3 regions of the Streptomyces sp. NPDC048389 genome follow, and region 2 is predicted to be linked to each of the others. Evidence: predicted binding sites of a transcription regulator. Region 2 holds the regulator's gene; each other region holds the start of a gene.
The links. The regulator HrcA, encoded in region 2, represses chaperone genes, less so after heat shock. The targets are predictions, from matches to a motif close to TTNGCACTCNGNNNNNCNGAGTGCNAA.
Positions count from the first base shown of each region.

Region 1: a site for HrcA is predicted at 4,037-4,063, ahead of groL (chaperonin GroEL). Genes of this name have one in related genera too.
Region 3: a site for HrcA is predicted at 2,978-3,004, ahead of groES (co-chaperone GroES). Genes of this name have one in related genera too.

Region 1 covers NZ_JBEZKP010000009.1:139,441-145,966, forward strand. The annotation lists gene AB0903_RS09885 (MFS transporter) at 1-402, shown strand, start outside; gene AB0903_RS09890 (alanine/glycine:cation symporter family protein) at 529-1,998, opposite strand; gene groL (chaperonin GroEL) at 2,286-3,908, opposite strand; gene AB0903_RS09900 (cold-shock protein) at 4,286-4,489, opposite strand; gene AB0903_RS09905 (MoaD/ThiS family protein) at 4,928-5,203, opposite strand; gene thrC (threonine synthase) at 5,232-6,526, opposite strand, start outside.
Region 2 covers NZ_JBEZKP010000007.1:54,692-61,217, forward strand. The annotation lists gene AB0903_RS07600 (SpoIIE family protein phosphatase) at 1-1,449, shown strand, start outside; gene hemW (radical SAM family heme chaperone HemW) at 1,465-2,697, shown strand; gene AB0903_RS07610 (hypothetical protein) at 2,858-3,088, shown strand; gene AB0903_RS07615 (DUF3097 domain-containing protein) at 3,085-3,891, opposite strand; gene AB0903_RS07620 (MBL fold metallo-hydrolase) at 3,918-4,640, opposite strand; gene hrcA (heat-inducible transcriptional repressor HrcA) at 4,829-5,854, shown strand; gene dnaJ (molecular chaperone DnaJ) at 5,855-6,526, shown strand, end outside.
Region 3 covers NZ_JBEZKP010000005.1:203,901-210,426, reverse strand. The annotation lists gene AB0903_RS06445 (ester cyclase) at 1-681, shown strand, start outside; gene groL (chaperonin GroEL) at 779-2,407, opposite strand; gene groES (co-chaperone GroES) at 2,523-2,831, opposite strand; gene AB0903_RS06430 (polysaccharide deacetylase family protein) at 3,163-4,140, opposite strand; gene AB0903_RS06425 (class I SAM-dependent methyltransferase) at 4,204-5,409, shown strand; gene AB0903_RS06420 (hypothetical protein) at 5,480-6,133, opposite strand.

The DNA.
Region 1 (6,526 bases), on a different contig from region 2:
CTGCTGGTGGGGCCGGGCGAACGGCTCACGGACCGGACGGTGGGCGCACTGGTCGCGGTGGCCGCCGCCGCGCTCGCGGCGGGCGCCCTCTCGGGCTCTCCGGCCGGTTTCGTGCTGCTCGGCCTCGCGTTCGGCGTCTTCCAGCTCGCGGACGTACTGGCCGACGTACGTCTCCAGTCGGCGATCACCGGCCGCAGCCGGGCCACCGTCACCTCCCTCGCCGGCCAGGGCACCAACATCGCCTCCCTGCTGGCGTACGGCGCCTACGCGGCACTGTCCCCGCACGCGTCGCACGGCGCGGTGTTCGCCCTGCTGGCCCTCCCCTACCTGCTGGTGGCCGCCGCGCTCGGCCGGTCGAGGGCAGCGACGGCCTCGGCGCCCGCGAGGCAGGAGGCCGGGTGAGCGGCCCGCCGAGGACGCCGCCCCTCGATCCATGAATGCGCGGCGAAGCGCGGCGCCGACCGAGGGCGGCACCCCGGGGATGGGGTGCCGCCCTCGGTCCTGCGGACAGGTCCGATCCGGGAGGGATCAGAGGTCCGTGTCAGCGCGCCCGCCGTGCGCCGTGGTGGGCTGCTGTGCCCTGTCGGCGTCCGCACCGGCCGGCTCCCAGCACTCCACGCCCTTCAGGCCGGGGATGCGGTCCCGGGTGAAGACGGGGTCCAGTCCGGCGCGGCGCTGGGCCGTGTAGTCGTCCATCAGCCGGAAGGCGATCACCGACAGCGGCAGGATCGCGATCAGGTTGACCAGGACCATCGCGCCCATCGTGATGTCGGCGAGGCTCCACACGACGCTGACAGAGCCCATCGCGCCGAGCACGGCGCAGGCGAGGACGACGGCCCGGTAGCCGGTCATCGCGGACGCGCTGCCGGTGATGAAGCGGATGTTGGACTCGCCGTAGTAGTAGTTACCGATCATGGAACTGAAGGCGACCATGAAGACGACCAGCGTCAGGATGTGCCCGGCCCAGTCGCCGAGGGCCACGCTGAGCGCGGACTGCGTGACGTCCGCGCCGCCGCGCTCGCCCAGGGTCGGGTTGGCGCTGAGGATGATGAACGCGGTCATGCTGCAGACGACCAGGGTGTCGAAGTAGACGCCGAGGGTCTGCACCAGGCCCTGCTTGACCGGGTGCGTGGTCTCCGCGGAAGCGGCGGCGTTGGGGGCGGAGCCCATGCCGGCCTCGTTGGAGAACATGCCGCGCCGCACGCCCTGGAGGATCGCCGTGCCGACCGCGCCGCCCGCGACCTCGCGGAAGCCGAACGCGCCGCCGACGATGTCGGCGATCATGCCGGGGATGGCGGTGATGTTGAAGAGGACGACCACGAGGCCGAGCAGCAGGTAGACGCCCGCCATCACCGGGATCAGCACCTTGGTGACGGCGGTGAGGCGCTTCACGCCGAAGAACACGGCGAGCGCGAGCAGCACGGCCAGCACGATGCCGAGCACCGGGGCGAACCAGCCGGAGTCCGTGCCGCCCATGGAGCCCTCGACGGCCACGGTGATGGTGTTGGACTGCACGGCGGTGAGGACGAACCCGAAGGTCAGGGTGATGAGCACGGCGAACAGCACACCGAGCCAGCGCTTGCCGAGCGCGCGCTCCATGTAGTACGCCGGTCCGCCGCGGTAGGTGCCGGGCTCCTTGCCGCGTGACTTGTACAGCTGGGCGAGGGTGGACTCGACGAACGCGGAGGCGCCGCCGACGAGGGCCATCATCCACATCCAGAAGACCGCGCCGGGCCCGCCCATGGTGATCGCGGTGGCCACACCGGCGATGTTGCCGGTGCCGATGCGGGCGGCGGCGGAGATGGTGAACGCCCCGAAGGGGGAGACGCCGTCCGCCGGCTTGTCCTTGAAGACCCGGAACATGTCCGGGACCATCCGGAGCTGGACCGCCCTGGAGCGGAAGGTGAACCAGAGGCCGGCCACGGCCACCAGCGGGATCAGCAGGTAGGTCCAGAAGACATCGTTGATGTCGACGATCCAGGTATTGAGCGTGCTCATGATGTGGTGCGTCCCGGGTCTTTGTGAGTCGGGGCTCGGCTCGGGCGGCGATGCGTACGGATCACGTACGGCTGAATGCCCGCGGCCGCGGAAGGAGTTCTCCCGTTCAAAGCTCTGGAGAGCTAACCAGGGCCTCGCCCCGCTGAAAAGACATTCCGGTCGTGCCGCATCTCACACTCTGTACCGGTTTCTCCCGCGACATGCACGCTGAGCGGCAACGCCCGAGGGCGGCACCCCTTTGTGGGGTGCCGCCCTCGGTCAAGGACGGTTGATCGACCGGTGGCCGATCAGAAGTCCATGTCACCGCCCGGCATGCCGCCCGGAGCGGCCGCGCCGGCCTTCTCGGGCTTGTCGGCGATGACGGCCTCGGTGGTGAGGAACAGCGCCGCGATGGAGGCCGCGTTCTGCAGAGCGGAACGGGTGACCTTCGCGGGGTCGATGATGCCCTCGGCGATCATGTCGACGTACTCACCGGTCGCGGCGTTCAGGCCGTGGCCGACGGGCAGGTTGCGCACCTTCTCGACGATGACGCCACCCTCGAGACCACCGTTGACGGCGATCTGCTTGAGCGGGGCCTCCAGCGCGAGCTTCACGGCGTTGGCGCCGGTCGCCTCGTCACCCTGGAGCTCGAGCTTCTCGAAGACCGAGGAAGCCTGGAGCAGCGCCACGCCACCACCGGCGACGATGCCCTCCTCGACGGCCGCCTTGGCGTTGCGGACGGCGTCCTCGATGCGGTGCTTGCGCTCCTTGAGCTCGACCTCGGTCGCGGCACCGGCCTTGATGACGGCCACGCCGCCGGCCAGCTTCGCCAGGCGCTCCTGGAGCTTCTCGCGGTCGTAGTCCGAGTCGCTGTTCTCGATCTCGGTACGGATCTGGTTGACGCGGCCCTGGACCTGGTCGCTGTCACCGGCACCGTCGACGATCGTGGTCTCGTCCTTGGTGATGACGACCTTGCGGGCGCGGCCCAGCAGGTCCAGGCCGGCGTTCTCGAGCTTGAGGCCGACCTCCTCGGAGATGACCGTGCCGCCCGTGAGGATGGCGATGTCGTTCAGCATGGCCTTGCGGCGGTCGCCGAAGCCCGGGGCCTTGACCGCGACGGACTTGAAGGTGCCGCGGATCTTGTTGACGACCAGGGTCGACAGGGCCTCGCCCTCGACGTCCTCGGCGATGATCAGCAGCGGCTTGCCCGACTGCATGACCTTCTCCAGCAGCGGAAGGAGGTCCTTCACGTTGCCGACCTTGGAGTTGACGATCAGGATGTACGGGTCGTCCAGGGACGCCTCCATACGCTCCATGTCGGTGGCGAAGTACGCCGAGATGTAGCCCTTGTCGAAGCGCATACCCTCGGTGAGCTCGAGCTCCAGACCGAAGGTCTGGGACTCCTCGACGGTGATGACGCCTTCCTTGCCGACCTTGTCCATGGCCTCGGCGATGAGCTCGCCGATCTGGACGTCGGCGGCGGAGATGGAGGCGGTGGAGGCGATCTGCTCCTTGGTCTCCACGTCCTTGGCCTGCTCGAGCAGGGCGCCCGAGACGGCCTCGACGGCACGCTCGATGCCGCGCTTCAGGGCCATCGGGTTGGCGCCGGCGGCCACGTTGCGCAGGCCCTCACGGACGAGCGCCTGGGCGAGGACGGTCGCGGTGGTCGTACCGTCACCGGCGACGTCGTCCGTCTTCTTGGCGACTTCCTTGACCAGCTCGGCGCCGATCTTCTCGAAAGGGTCCTCGAGCTCGATCTCCTTGGCGATGGAAACACCATCGTTGGTGATCGTGGGGGCGCCCCACTTCTTCTCGAGGACGACGTTGCGACCCTTGGGGCCAAGGGTGACCTTGACGGCGTCGGCGAGCTGGTTCATCCCGCGCTCGAGACCGCGCCGTGCCTCCTCGTCGAACGCGATGATCTTGGCCATGTGAAGTGGTCCTCCCGGACTGGGGTGGATTGCTTCGGATCGCATCCGGTGCCCGCGACGGACGGCCTGCTCGCCTTGTGGTTCCTTGCCCCACCCGGCTCGCGGACCTCACCGACCCGATCCAAGTTCTGTCACTCTCACTAGGAGAGTGCTAACGCCAATGATTAGCACTCGACCCCCGAGAGTGCAAGCGCCTTCGTGGATCGCGAGGGGGCGTGCGCGCGTCCGCGGAGGCGGGCACGTGCGCCTGCGGACAGGTCGGCGCGGGCGTGTCAGGGCACGCGTGAGGGGCTCGGCTCCCGGTGACCGGGAGCCGAGCCCCTCATGCGTGAGTGCGTCGGTGGCCGAACGCGCCTGGATCAGTCGGATCAGACGGATCAGACGGCGAGCTTGACCATGTCCGCCTGCGGACCCTTCTGCCCCTGCGAGATCTCGAATTCGACTCGCTGACCTTCTTCAAGGGTGCGGTATCCGTCCATCTGGATCGCGCTGTAGTGGACGAAAACATCCGCACCACCGTCGACCGCGATGAAGCCGTACCCCTTCTCCGCGTTGAACCACTTGACGGTGCCCTGAGCCATGCCTAACTCCCCTATTACTGGCCCTTGCGCAGATCCGCACTTCGCGGACCCGGGTCAGACCTCCACCCCAGCAGGAGGGGTGTGCGCCGGAACGCGTCGACCGCGGCTGAATGTATCTGCCCAACTGCCCTCTGCAACAGGTCAGTCGGACGAGAAATCTGGGCAGGACCGAACGACCGATCCAGCTGATTCCATGGAATTCCGGGGCAAGTCGGGCCCGGCAAATGACACCTAAGTGGCAATTCGATCACGCAGGTTGGCCGCATTCTTACGGAACTCGAAGGCATTCACGCGCGGCCGGCGGAGGGGGCTTCCCAGACTCTATCGCGCTCAACCATGCAGAATTGCCCCCTCCGCTTCTCGGGCGGAGGGGGCAATCAGGTAACTGCGGGTAAATCCTTGGGGAAAGATCCTTGGCAAGAGATCCCCGGGGAGAGATCAGCCGCCGGCGACCGCGGGGATGATCGACACGCCCGCACCCTCCGGCGTGGCCGTCTCCAGACCCTGCTCGAACCGGACGTCGTCGTCGTTCACGTACACGTTGACGAACCGGCGCAGCTTGCCCTGGTCGTCCAGGACGCGGGCCGCGATACCGGTGTGGTTCTTCTCGAGGTCCGCGATGACCTCGGCGAGGGTCGCGCCCTCCGCCGGGACCTCGGCCTGCCCGCCCGTGTACGTACGGAGGATGGTGGGGATGCGGACGTTGACGCTCATGTGTGCAGCCTTCCTTGGGTCTCGGATCTCAGCGATCGTGGCGGGCCAGGCCGGCGTCGCGGAACGCGTCCAGGCTCGGGCGGATGACGGCGGTCGCCTGCGAGGTCTCCGCGACCGCGTCGAGGGTCTTGAGGCCGTCGCCGGTGTTGAGCACGACGGTGGTGAGCGTCGGGTCGAGGACGCCCGCCTCGATCAGCTTCTTCGCCACACCCACCGTCACGCCACCCGCCGTCTCGGCGAAGATGCCCTCGGTCCGGGCCAGCAGCTTGATCGCGTCGACGACCTGCTCGTCGTTCACGTCCTCCACCGCGCCGCCGGTACGGCGGGCGATGTCCAGGACGTACGGTCCGTCGGCCGGGTTGCCGATGGCCAGCGACTTGGCGATGGTGTTCGGCTTCTGGGGGCGCACCACGTCGTGCCCGGCCTTGAAAGCGGCAGAGACCGGCGAGCAGCCCTCCGCCTGGGCACCGAAGATCTTGTACGGCCTGTCCTCGACGAGTCCGAGCCTGATCAGCTCCTGCAGCCCCTTGTCGATCTTCGTGAGCTGCGAGCCCGACGCGATCGGCACGACGAGCTGGTCCGGCAGCCGCCAGCCGAGCTGCTCGCAGATCTCGTACGCCAGGGTCTTGGAGCCCTCGGCGTAGTACGGGCGGAGGTTGACGTTGACGAAGCCCCAGCCGTCGCCCAGCGGGTCGCCGATGAGCTCGGAGCAGAAGCGGTTCACGTCGTCGTAGTTGCCCTCGATGCCGACGAGCTCCCCGCCGTACACCGCGGCCATGACGACCTTGCCCTGCTCCAGGTCGTGCGGGATGAACACGCAGGAACGGAACCCGGCCCGCGCGGCGGCGGCGCCGACCGCGCCCGCGAGGTTGCCGGTGGAGGAGCAGGACAGGGTGGTGAAGCCGAAGGCACGGGCGGCCTCGAGGGCCTGGGCGACGACGCGGTCCTTGAAGGAGTGCGTCGGGTTGCCGGAGTCGTCCTTGATGAAGAGACCGCCGGTGACACCCAGTTCACGGGCGAGGTTGTCGGCCTTGACGAGCTGGGTCCAGCCCGGGTTCAGATTCGGCTTGTCGGCCACGTCGGCGGGGACGGGCAGCAGCGGGGCGTAGCGCCAGATGTTGGCCGGGCCGGCCTCGATCTGCTTCCGCAGCTCTTCGGGGCTGCCGCTCGGGAGGTCGTATGCGACTTCGAGCGGCCCGAAACACTCCGCACACGCGAAGATGGGGCCGAGTTCGAAACGCTGTCCGCATTCCCGGCAGGCGAGGGCGGTGGCGGGGCCGAGGTCCACTGAGGTGGACGCGGTGGCGGAGGTGCTTGCGACGG
Region 2 (6,526 bases):
CGGATGCCGTGGCCGGACCGTCCGCCGACGGACGTGATCGCCGTCCCGGCGCCGGCCGGTGTGTCCGGCCTCGCCGGCACGACGGCCGCCCTGCTCGTGCCCGCGGACGCTGCCGGGCCCCGCCCGGCCGACCCGGGCGATCACCCCGGGCCGGCCGGGCGCGGTCTGCGGATCTCGGACGACAGCACGTCGGACGCCGCCGGGAGTCCGGTGCCGCTCGCGCCCGGACCGGCTGCCCGGCCGTCCACCGCGGGCGCCGCCGGGAGCCCGGTGCGGCCCGCGCCCGGTCTGCCGAGCCGGTCGTCCACCGCGGGCGCCGACGGTGAGCGGGGCGGAAGCGCCCTGCCCGGCGTGGAGCCCGCAGGTGTCGGGGAAGCCGGCCCGGGTTGCCTGCCGGGCCGCGCAGCCGACTGGCGTCCGGGCGCAGGAGGTCCGCCCGATGCGACGCCGGCAGACCCCGGCGCGGATGCCGCCACCGCCCTGGCGTACCCACTGAGTGCCGGGGGCCGCAGGCTCGGGGTGCTGGTGGTGGCGCAGAGCGGGGACGAGTACCTGCCCGCCGAAGTCGCCGCGCTCATCGAGGACTTCGCCCGCAGGGTCGCCCTGGCCGTCGGCGCCGCGCGCCGGTACGCACGGCAGGCCACCATCAGCCGCGTCCTGCAGCGCGGCCTGCTCCCCAGCCGGGTGGGGCGGATCCCCGGCGTCGACACGTATCTGGTGTACGAGCCCAGCGACGACGGAGTCGCCGGCGGAGACTTCTACGACGTCTTCCCCGCCGGGGCCGGCGGCCGCTGGTGCTTCATGCTCGGCGACGTCCAGGGCAGCGGGCCCGAGGCCGCCGTCGTCACGGGGCTCGCCAGGCCGTGGCTGCGGCTGCTCGCCCGTGAGGGATACGAGGTCGGCCAGGTCCTCGACCGGCTCAACGGCCTGCTGCTCGACGATGCCATGGAGGCGGCGGAGGCGACGGCACTGCTCGCCACCGGCGGCCACGGACCGGGCCTGCCGGAAGGCCGGCACTCCCGTTTCCTGTCGCTGCTCTACGGCGAGGTGGTCCCCTCGGAGTCCGGCGCAGGCGGCGCCCGCTGCACCCTGGCCAGCGCCGGACATCCGCTGCCCCTGGTGCTCCGCCCCGACGGCACCGTCCGCGTCCACGCGGAGCCGCAGGTGCTGCTCGGCGTCGTCGAGGACGTCGCGTACCACAGCCACACCTTCGACCTCGAGCCCGGCGACACACTGCTGTGCGTCACCGACGGGGTGACCGAGCGGCGCTCCGGGCCCCGGATGTTCGACGACGAGGACGGCCTGGCGCAGGCCCTGTCCGAGTGCGCCGGTCTCGCCGCGCAGGGCGTCGCAGAGCGGATCAGAGCGGCGGTGCACGAGTTCGCCCCGACCCCGCCGGGGGACGACCTGGCTCTGCTGGTGCTCCAGGCGGGGTGGTCCCGCGGGTGACGGACAATGGGAGGCATGCCTTCCGTACTGCCTGACGGCGAGCCCATGCCCGAGGACGGCGCGCTGCCCGCGGCCGCCCTGCTCGGGGCCGAAGCCCGGCCGCTGGCCTTCTACCTGCACGTGCCGTACTGCGCGACCCGCTGCGGTTACTGCGACTTCAACACCTACACGGCCACCGAGCTGCGCGGCTCCGGCGGAGTGCTCGCCTCCCGTGACAACTACGCCGAGACCCTCGCGGACGAGGTCCGCCTCGCCCGCAAGGTCCTCGGTGACGACCCGCGGCAGGTACGGACGGTGTTCGTCGGCGGCGGTACGCCGACGCTGCTGGCTGCCGGCGACCTCGTGCGGATGCTGGACGCGGTCCGGCAGGAGTTCGGCCTCGCCAACGACGCGGAGGTGACCACGGAGGCCAACCCGGAATCCGTCGACCCGGCCTATCTGGCGGCGCTCCGGGAGGGCGGCTTCAACCGGATCTCGTTCGGCATGCAGAGCGCCCGGCAGCACGTGCTGAAGGTGCTCGACCGCACCCACACGCCCGGCCGGCCGGAGGCGTGCGTCGGCGAGGCTCGGGCGGCGGGCTTCGACCATGTGAACCTCGACCTGATCTACGGCACCCCCGGCGAGAGCGACGACGACTGGCGGGGCACGCTGGACGCCGCGGTCGGCGCGGGACCGGACCATGTCTCCGCGTACGCGCTGATCGTCGAGGAGGGCACGCAGCTCGCGCGGCGTATCCGCCGCGGTGAGGTCCCCATGACCGACGACGACGTCCACGCCGACCGCTATCTGATCGCCGACGAGATCCTCGGTTCGGCCGGCTTCGACTGGTACGAGGTCTCCAACTGGGCCACCACAGAGGCCGGTCGCTGCCTGCACAACGAGCTGTACTGGCGCGGCGCCGACTGGTGGGGCGCCGGCCCGGGGGCGCACAGCCATGTGGGCGGCGTGCGCTGGTGGAACGTCAAGCACCCGGGCGCGTACGCCGCCGCGCTCGCGGAGGGCCGCTCGCCGGGCGCGGGCCGCGAGGTCCTCGCGGACGACGACCGCCGCGTCGAGCGCATCCTGCTGGAGCTGCGGCTGCGCGAGGGCGTCCCGCTGGAGCTGCTGCGCGCGGCGGGCCTCGCGGCGGCCCGCAAGGCCCTCGCCGACGGCCTTCTGGAGCCCGGCCCGTACGAGCAGGGCCGCGCGGTCCTGACGCTGCGGGGACGGCTCCTGGCGGACGGGGTGGTGCGGGACCTGGTGGACTGATCACTCACCCGAGCGAACTCGTGCAGAAGAGAGGCTCGACTGCCTGCGCTGTCCCTACCCTGCTGCTCGAACGGGATGCGGCGGACGAGGAGGGCCACGGAGATGACCGCTGTGGATGACCGGCCTGTTGCGTCGATTGCCGACCTCTACGAGAACCTGCGTGTTCCGGCTCAAGCCGTCGATGTACGCGGCCGGTCAGGTGGACGCCTATCTGATCATCGATCCTTTCGCGGCCCGCTGTGTCCTTCTCACGGAACCGACAGGCTCGGGCGAGGCTGCGAGGTACCAGGTGGAGCGGACCGCCAAGTTCGGTGATCCCCTTCCCGTCGAGGCGCTCGACATCACGCTGGACACATCCCGGTTCCGGACGTTGCCGGACTCTCCCCGCTAGTCGGACACCGTCACGAAATCGATCAGTTCCTCCACCCGCCCCAGCAGCGACGGCTCCAGATCCTTGTAGCTCGTCACCCTGGACAGGATGTGCTGCCAGGCCGCGCCCGTGTTGTCCGGCCAGCCGAGCGCCCGGCACACGCCCGTCTTCCAGTCCTGGCCCCGCGGGACCTCCGGCCACGCCGGAATACCGACGGACGACGGCTTCACCGCCTCCCACACGTCGATGTACGGGTGGCCCACCACCAACACGTGCGGATCGGTCACCGACGCCGCGATCCGCGACTCCTTCGAGCCCTCGACCAGGTGGTCCACCAGGACACCGAGGCGGGCGTCGGGGCCTGGCGAGAAGTCCGCGACGATCGACGGCAGGTCGTCGACGCCCTCCAGGTACTCGACCACCACGCCCTCGATGCGCAGGTCGTCGCCCCACACCCGCTCCACCAGCTCCGCGTCGTGCCGGCCCTCCACGTAGATGCGCCCGGCGCGAGCGACCCTCGCCCGTGCGCCGGGCACGGCGAGGGAGCCGGACGCCGTACGGGAGGGGCGGGACGTGGCCGCCGGGGCAGGGCGGACGAGGGTGACGGGCCGGCCCTCCAAAAGGAAGCCGCGCGGTTCGAGCGGGAAGACCCGGAGCTTGCCGAACCGGTCCTCCAGGGTCACCGTCCCGGCCTCGCAGCGGATCACCGCGCCGCAGAAGCCGGTCGACACCTCCTCGACCACCAGATCCGGCTCCGCCGGCACCTCGGGGACGGGTTTCGACCGCTTCCACGGCGGCGTGAGATCAGGGCTGTAGCTGCGCATTCGCACGACGATACGGCCGCCCGCCGCTACATCACACCGAAACGCGCCGCCAGTTCGTTCCGCTGCGCCCGCACGAACGCCGCGTCCACGGCGGCTCCGTGCCCCGGGACGTACAGCGCGTCCTCGCCGCCGAGATCCAGCAGCCGGTCCAGCGCGGCGGGCCAGCGGGAGGTGATGGCGTCCGGCCCCGCCTGCGGCTCGCCGGACTCCTCCACCAGGTCGCCGCAGAACACCACCTCCGGCTCACCCGGCACCAGCAGCGCCAGGTCGTGCCCCGAGTGCCCCGGTCCCACATTGGCCAGCAGCACCTGGCGGCCGCCGAGCTCGAGCGTCCACTCACCGCACACCGGGTGGTGCGGCGCGACCAGCAGGTCCGCCGCCTCGGCCGCCTCGTCGGGCGCGACCCCGTGCCGAACCGCGTCGGCCCGGATCGCGTCCCGTTCCCGGTGCAGCAGCGTGTCCAGGCCCACCGCCCCGTACACCTCCGCGCCCGCGAAGGCGGACGTGCCCAGCACATGGTCGAAGTGGGGATGGCTCAATGCGATGTGCGTCACTCTGCGGCCGCCCAGCAGGGCCTGCACCTGGGCCCGCACCTGCGCGCCCTCGCGGAGCGTCGAGCCCGTGTCGTACAGCAGCGCGGCTTCCGCGCCGACCACCAGGCCGACGGTCGCGTCCCAGCCCGGCAGGCGGCGCCGGCCGACGCCGAGGGCAAGCCGTTCCCAGCCGAAGTCTTCCCAACTGACGTCCATACGGCGACGCTATCCGTATCGCATCCGCACCCGCCTGTGCGGGCCGTGCCCGGCAGGATGTCCGACCGCATGGTCTGCCACCCTTGCTACCCGTGTACCCGACAGCCGTACACTGGCCGGGAAAGCTGGCACTCGGACACACAGAGTGCCAGACCACACACCGAGGAACCACAGCTGGAGGTGCGCGAATGCTCAGCGAACGCAGGCTCGAGGTGCTGCGCGCCATCGTCCAGGACTACGTCGGTACCGAGGAGCCGGTCGGCTCGAAGGCCCTCACCGAGCGGCACAAGCTCGGCGTCTCCCCGGCCACCGTCCGCAACGACATGGCCGTGCTGGAGGAAGAGGGCTTCATCGCCCAGCCGCACACCAGCGCCGGACGGATCCCCACGGACAAGGGGTACCGGCTGTTCGTCGACCGGCTGGCGGGCGTCAAGCCGCTGTCGTCCCCCGAGCGCCGCGCCATCCAGAACTTCCTGGACGGGGCGGTCGACCTCGACGACGTCGTGGGACGCACGGTGCGGCTGCTGGCGCAGCTGACCCGGCAGGTCGCCGTCGTCCAGTATCCCTCGCTGACCCGGTCCACGGTCCGGCATGTGGAACTCCTCTCCCTTGCGCCCGCCCGCCTGATGCTCGTGCTGATCACGGACACCGGCCGGGTGGAGCAGCGCATGATCGACTGCCCCGCGCCGTTCGGCGACACCTCGCTCGCGGACCTGCGGGCCCGGCTCAACAGCCGGGTCGTGGGACGCCGCTTCGCGGATGTGCCGCAGCTGGTGCAGGACCTTCCCGAATCCTTCGAGCACGAGGACCGCGGTACCGTCGCCGCGGTGCTGTCCACCCTGCTCGAGACCCTGGTCGAGGAGACCGAGGAGCGGCTCGTGATCGGCGGCACCGCCAATCTGACCCGCTTCGGGCACGACTTCCCCCTGACCATCCGGCCGGTGCTGGAGGCGCTCGAGGAGCATGTGGTGCTGCTCAAGCTGCTCGGGGAGGCGAACGAGTCCGGCGGCATGGGCATGACCGTACGAATCGGTCACGAGAACGCCCACGAAGGACTCAACTCCACGTCCGTGGTCTCCGTCGGCTACGGTTCGGGCGACGAGGCAGTCGCCAAACTCGGCGTGGTCGGACCGACCCGCATGGACTACCCCGGAACGATGGGAGCGGTACGCGCAGTGGCACGTTACGTCGGACAGATCCTGGCGGAGTCGTAAGTGGCCACGGACTACTACGCCGTACTCGGCGTGCGCCGCGACGCATCGCAGGACGAGATCAAGAAGGCATTTCGCCGCCTCGCGCGCGAACTCCACCCGGACGTGAATCCGGATCCGAAGACGCAGGAGCGCTTCAAGGAGATCAACGCCGCGTACGAGGTGCTCTCGGACCCGCAGAAGAAGCAGGTCTACGACCTCGGCGGAGACCCGCTCTCGCAGGCCGGGGGCGGCGGCGCCGGAGGTTTCGGCGCGGGCGGCTTCGGCAACTTCTCGGACATCATGGACGCGTTCTTCGGTACGGCGTCGCAGCGCGGGCCGCGCTCGCGCACGCGCCGCGGCCAGGACGCGATGATCCGCCTCGAGATCGAACTCAGCGAAGCGGCCTTCGGCACCACGAAGGACATCCAGGTCGACACGGCCGTCGTCTGCACGACCTGCTCGGGCGAGGGCGCGGCGCCCGGCACCTCGGCGCAGACCTGTGACATGTGCCGCGGCCGCGGTGAGGTCTCGCAGGTGACGCGGTCCTTCCTGGGCCAGGTCATGACCTCGCGGCCCTGCCCGCAGTGCCAGGGCTTCGGCACGGTCGTCCCGACGCCGTGCCACGAGTGCGCCGGCGACGGGCGGGTGCGCTCGCGGCGCACCCTGACCGTGAAGATCCCCGCCGGTGTCGAC
Region 3 (6,526 bases), on a different contig from region 2:
CAGATCATCGACTACAAGACCGACAGGTTCGACGACGTGAACGCGGTCATGGACCAGTGGGTCGAACAGACCAAGGGCAAGCGGACCACCGCCCACACCGTCACCGGAAAGGACCGCACCGAGAGCAACCACTACGTCGAGATCGTGGAGTTCCCCTCGTACGAAGAGGCGATGAGGAACTCGCGTCTGCCGGAGACGGACAAGATGTTCCAGGAGATGGTGGCGCTCTGCGACGGCATGCCGTCCTTCACCGACCTCGACGTGGTCCGTGAGGAGCAGATGAACTCGGCGACCGCCCGCCGCTTCTTCCACGAGATCGCCGGCGGCGGCAATCTGGAAGCCGTCCCGGAGGTGTTCGCGGCCGACTACATCGACCACGACATCGCCAACGAGGAGGACGCCGAGACCGGCATGGACGTCATCCGCCGGGACCTCACCATGTGGCGCGACGCCTTCGACTTCACCTTCGAGCTCGACCGGCAGATCACCGAAGGGGACGACGTGGTGACGCTGTGGACCTGGAGCGGGAGGCACAAGGGCGACTTCCAGGGCATCCCCGCCACCGGTGAGCAGTGCACCATGACCGGGACGACGATCTTCCGCTTCGAGGACGCGAAGATCAAGGAAGGCTGGTGGCACATGGACCTGCTGCGCCTGATGCGGCAGCTCGGCGCCGTGTGAGCCGCTGCCACGGCTGTGACACGGGAAGGTCCCCGTCCCGCGCTCGGCGGGACGGGGACCTCCTTGGCGCTTACCGCATCGGTCGACCGCGGATGCGTCAGTGGCTGTGGCCGTGACCGTGGCCGTGGCCCGCGTCACCCTCGTCCTCGGCCGGCTTCTCGACGACCAGGGTCTCGGTCGTGAGCAGCAGGGAGGCGATGGAGGCGGCGTTCTCCAGAGCGGAGCGCGTGACCTTGACCGGGTCGATGACGCCGGCCTTGACCAGGTCGCCGTACTCGCCGGTCGCGGCGTTGAAGCCGTTGCCCGCCTCGAGTTCGGCCACCTTGGCGGTGATGACGTAGCCCTCGAGGCCGGCGTTCTCCGCGATCCAGCGCAGCGGCTCGACGGCGGCGCGGCGGACGACGGCGACACCGGTGGCCTCGTCGCCCTCCTTGCCCAGGTTGCCCTCGAGCACCTTCACGGCGTGGACGAGCGCGGAGCCACCACCGGAGACGATGCCCTCCTCGACCGCGGCGCGGGTCGCGGAGATGGCGTCCTCCAGACGGTGCTTCTTCTCCTTCAGCTCCACCTCGGTGGCGGCGCCGACCTTGATCACGCACACGCCGCCGGCCAGCTTCGCGAGGCGCTCCTGGAGCTTCTCGCGGTCCCAGTCGGAGTCGGTGGACTCGATCTCGGCCTTGATCTGGTTGACGCGGCCGGCCACGTCCGCGGAGTTGCCGCCACCGTCGACGATGGTGGTGTCGTCCTTGGTGATGGTCACGCGGCGGGCGGTGCCCAGCACGTCGAGACCGGCCTGGTCGAGCTTGAGGCCGACCTCCTCGGCGATGACGGTGGCACCGGTGAGGGTGGCCATGTCGCCGAGCATCGCCTTGCGGCGGTCGCCGAAGCCGGGGGCCTTGACGGCCACCGCGTTGAAGGTGCCACGGATCTTGTTCACGACCAGGGTCGACAGGGCCTCGCCCTCGACGTCCTCGGCGATGATCAGCAGCGGCTTGGAGCCACCCGCCTGGATGACCTTCTCCAGCAGCGGCAGCATGTCCTGGATGGAGGCGATCTTGCCCTGGTGGATCAGGATGTACGGGTCGTCGAGGACGGCCTCCATACGCTCCTGGTCGGTCACCATGTACGGGGACAGGTAGCCCTTGTCGAAGGCCATGCCCTCGGTGAACTCCAGCTCCAGGCCGAAGGTGTTGGACTCCTCGACGGTGATGACACCGTCCTTGCCGACCTTGTCCATCGCCTCGGCGATGAGCTCGCCGACCTGCTGGTCCTGCGCGGAGAGCGCGGCCACGGCGGCGATGTCGGCCTTGTCCTCGATCGGCCGGGCGGTCGCGAGAAGCTCGTCGGAGACGGCCTTGACCGCGGCGTCGATGCCCTTCTTCAGGGCGGCCGGGGAGGCACCCGCGGCGACGTTGCGCAGACCCTCGCGGACCAGCGCCTGGGCCAGCACGGTGGCGGTGGTCGTACCGTCACCCGCGATGTCGTTGGTCTTGGTCGCCACCTCCTTCACCAGCTGGGCGCCCAGGTTCTCGTACGGGTCCTCGACCTCGACCTCGCGGGCGATGGTGACACCGTCGTTGGTGATGGTGGGAGCGCCGAACTTCTTGTCGATGACGACGTTGCGGCCGCGGGGGCCGATCGTCACCTTGACCGTGTCGGCAAGCTTGTTGACGCCGCGCTCGAGGGCGCGACGGGCGTCCTCGTCGAACTTCAGGATCTTCGCCATGGGAGCGGTTCAGCCCTCTCGGAAAGTCGTGTTCAAAGAACCGCGCCCCTCGCCGCCCGGCAATCCGCGGGGTGACCAGGGGCGCAGCTCAAAGCAATTCAGGTGAAGCCTGTGCTTACTTCTCGACGATCGCGAGCACGTCGCGGGCCGAGAGGACGAGGTATTCCTCGCCGCTGTACTTCACTTCGGTGCCGCCGTACTTGCTGTACAGCACGATGTCGCCGGCCTTCACGTCGAGCGGCAGGCGCTCGCCGTTCTCGAAGCGGCCCGGGCCCACTGCCAGGACGACGCCCTCCTGGGGCTTCTCCTTCGCAGTGTCCGGAATGACCAGGCCAGAGGCCGTGGTCTGCTCGGCGTCGAGCGGCTGGACCACAATGCGGTCCTCGAGCGGCTTGATGGCAACCTTGGAGCTGGCGGTCGTCACGATCCGACCTCCCCCTTCGGAGATCACGGGGTTAACTGATCTGAGGTGGCGACCAGGTCGATCCGTCGTCGCGGGTGCCGGACCTGCCCGTCGCTGTGTCTGGCACTCTCACTGGGTGAGTGCCAGACCCGAGACTATGACTGTGATTAGCACTCGGTCAAGCGGAGTGCCAATATGGCGCCGCGCGCCCTCGGGTCCCGGTACGGAAAACGCCGATATGACGCCTCCGGTTCCGGCCACGGCCTTTCCGGTTCCAGCTACGATCTCTTTCCGGTTCCGGGGTGCGCCACGGCTCCGGTTCCGGGGTGCGCCACGGCTCCGGCGGGGCCTGTCAGACGTAGTCCTCCAGCTTGGCCACCGCGTACCCCTTCGACGTCACCGTCTTCATCACCCGACGGATCATGTCCGGCATGGTGCCCTTCCACTCCTCCTTGCCGCGGAAGTGGGTGAGGATGATGTCGCCCGGGTGCAGGTCCCTGTCCCACTCGCGCCACTCCATGTGGTCGGGGAACGCCTCGGAGGCCCACAGCGGCACCGCCTCGATCCCGCACTTCTCGGCGACGCGCAAGGTGTCCTTGTTGTAGTTCCCGTACGGCGGGCGCATCAGCCGGGGGCGGGTGCCGTACCTCTTCTCCAGTTTGTCCTGCTGGCCGCAGATCTCACGCTTCTGCTCGCTGTACGAAAGCCCCGGCAGATACGGGTGGTTGAGCGTGTGGTTGTGCAGGGCCACCCCCCGGTCCCGCATCTTCTCGAAGTAGCCGTAGTCGTCGTTGATCACGTAGTCGCTGAGGAAGGCGCTGTAGGGGATCTGCAGCTCGGACATCATCCGCAGCAGCTCCGGGTCCTTCTCGGCGCCGTCGTCGATCGTCAGGAAGACGATCTTCTCCTTGGTCGGAACAGTGGTGAACACCGGCGGCAGACCCTCACCGCCCTTCACCTCGAAGCCCTTGCGGGTGGTGATCTTCGGTTTGACGGCGGGCGGTGGGGGCGGCGCGAGCGGGGTCTGCGCCAGCCCCCACTTCTTCGCGGCGGCGGCGCGGGCCTTCTGGCTGCGCCTGACCTTCTCGACGTACGCGGAGAGCGCCCCGGCGGGGCCGGCTGCTTCCTGCCCCTCCGGCTTCCGCGCGTCCGGCTTCTTGACCTCCGGGCCCTGCTGCGCGGGCTGCCCGGTGGCGGCCTCTGCGGGGCGTGAGGCTTCCGCGGCCCCCTCGGCCGCACAGCCGGAGCCGAGAGCGGCGACCACGAGAGCGGCGAGAGCCGCACGGGCCCGATACGCTCCCAAATTTTCTTTTTGTCGTACTAGCTGCATGGCGACGCATCCTGTCAGCGCCCCGCCCGCTCACCGGCCCGACACCTCCGGCCTGCGCGCACCATCCCCCGCCTGGCCCACAATGGCCCGGTGAACGACCTCGACCCACTCGCCGCCTTCGCCGCACTGCGCACCGGGGAAGGCGAGGCGCTGCTGGCCTCGCTCGCCTCCTACGACCCGGCCCGGGAACTGTCCGTCGCGACGCGCCTGCGCCGCGACCACCCGGCGGCCATGGTCTCCGCGGCCCTCGGACAGGCACGGCTGAGACAACGGGCCGTGGCCAAGTTCGGCGAGGAGGACGCCCGCCGGATGTTCTTCACCCCGAACGGCGTCGAACAGTCCACCCGCCGCTCGGTCGCCGACCACCGCGCCGCGCGCTTCGCCGAACTCGGCGTGCGCAGCGTCGCGGACCTGTGCAGCGGCATCGGCGGGGACGCGATCGCACTGGCCCGGGCCGGCATCTCGGTCCTCGCCGTCGACCGCGACCCGCTCACGGCGGAGGCCGCACGCGCGAACGCCGAAGCGCTGGGCCTCTCCGGCCTGATCGAGGTCCGCTGCGCTGACGTCACCGACATCGGCACCACGTCGTACGACGCGGTGTTCGTCGACCCCGCCCGCCGGGGCGGCCGAGGCCGGATCTTCGACCCGGAGGCGTACTCCCCGCCCCTGTCCTGGGCCGTCGGCGCGGCCCGTACCCGCCCCCACGCCGCGCTGAAGGTCGCACCGGGCATCCCCCACGAGGCGGTCCCCGAGGGAGCGGAGGCGGAGTGGATCTCGGACGGCGGCGATGTGAAGGAGGCCGTGCTCTGGTTCGGCACCGCCCCGTCCGCGGTCCGCGCCACCCTCCTCCCGGGCCCGCACACCCTGACCGGCCGCGGCCTGCCGAACCCGCCGGTCCGGCCCGTCGGCCGCTATCTGTACGAGCCGGACGGTGCGGCGATCCGCGCCCACCTGGTCGCCGAGGTCGCCGAGGACGTGTCCGGCGGCCTGCTCGACGAGACGATCGCGTACATCACCTCCGACACCCTTCGCCCGACGCCGTACGCCACGGCCTATGAGATCAGCGACGAACTGCCCTTCAACCTGAAGAAGCTGAAAGCGCTGCTGCGGGAACGCGGGATCGGCAACCTCACGGTGAAGAAGCGCGGCTCCGCCGTCGAACCGGAAGAGGTCCGCCGAAAGGTCAAGCCCCAGGGCCGGAACGCGGCAACGGTCTTCCTGACCCGGGTGGCGGGCGCCCCGACGATGCTCGTCGGCCGCCCTGTGTGACGGGTCGGCCCGTTCCCCGCACCGCCCCGCGAACCCCCGTCAGCCGTGCGCACCGCCCCGCGAACCCCCGTCAGCGGTGCGTTCCGCCCCGTGCCGCGGACGGGAGCACCGGAGGCGACACCAGCCGGAGCGCCCAGCGGTAGTGGCTCACGGCCTTCATGACGCCGAGCAGGCCGGTGAGCCAGAGGATCAGCCCCAGCCCCGTCGGCAGAACCACCCCGGCCAGGGAGCCGCCCCGTCCTGCGCCACCGGTCAGGGCGGTGGTGGAGAGCCACAGGCCGTACGCGCCCAGCAGGAACGACGGCAGGAACCAGAACAGGCTCATGGCCGGGGCGCCGTAACGGGCGTCGCCGGCCGCGTCGTGCGCGAGCGCACTCCACTGCCGCAGCCGCCCGCGCAGCTCCGCCTCATGGGCGACGCCGAAGCCGACGGCCAGGCCCGTCGGGACCATGCACGCGAGTCCGACGAAGCCGAGGACCGCACCGAAGAAGTGGCTGAACAGGTCCTGCCCTTCCTCGAACGCCAGCAGGGCCGCGCAGAAGACCGCCCATCCGACGGCGAACCCGGCCACCACCAGCCACAGCAGCACCAGCCGCTGCGGGGCGATACTCATCCGGAAGAGCTCGTCCATCGCCCGGCTCCGGTCCGCGAGCAGGGTCTCCCGGTCGGGCCAGCAGCCTGTGTCGGCAGGCGGCGGCGGAGGCGGCAGGACACGGCGCGGCATGCCGACGAGGCTACCGGGCGGAAGCAGCGGCCCGGCCGGCAGCAGTTCCCGTTCACGGGCGCCGCGGGGTCGGCGAGGCCGCGACGCTCGAACTCCGCCGTGCCTCCTCCCGTCGGCCGAGCCGGGCAGCAGGTCACCGCGGACACCCGGCGGCAAGTGGTGGTCCTGGAGCGCCGGCCCGTCGGCGAGGACGTCGGCTGCGCCGGGCCGGGCTCCGGGGGCCGTCCGCCGCGCCGGCCGCCGCCCGGTTCGGGCCGACCACCGGGAACGGCGTCAGGGCCGCCAACCGGCCCGTGCAGGACGGCGATCGTCGCCCGTTCCGCGTCCCCGTACCGGGCGGGCGGCCCGCGCATGCCACGCCGCGATCGGGGCCTCCACGGCATAGGGGCGTCA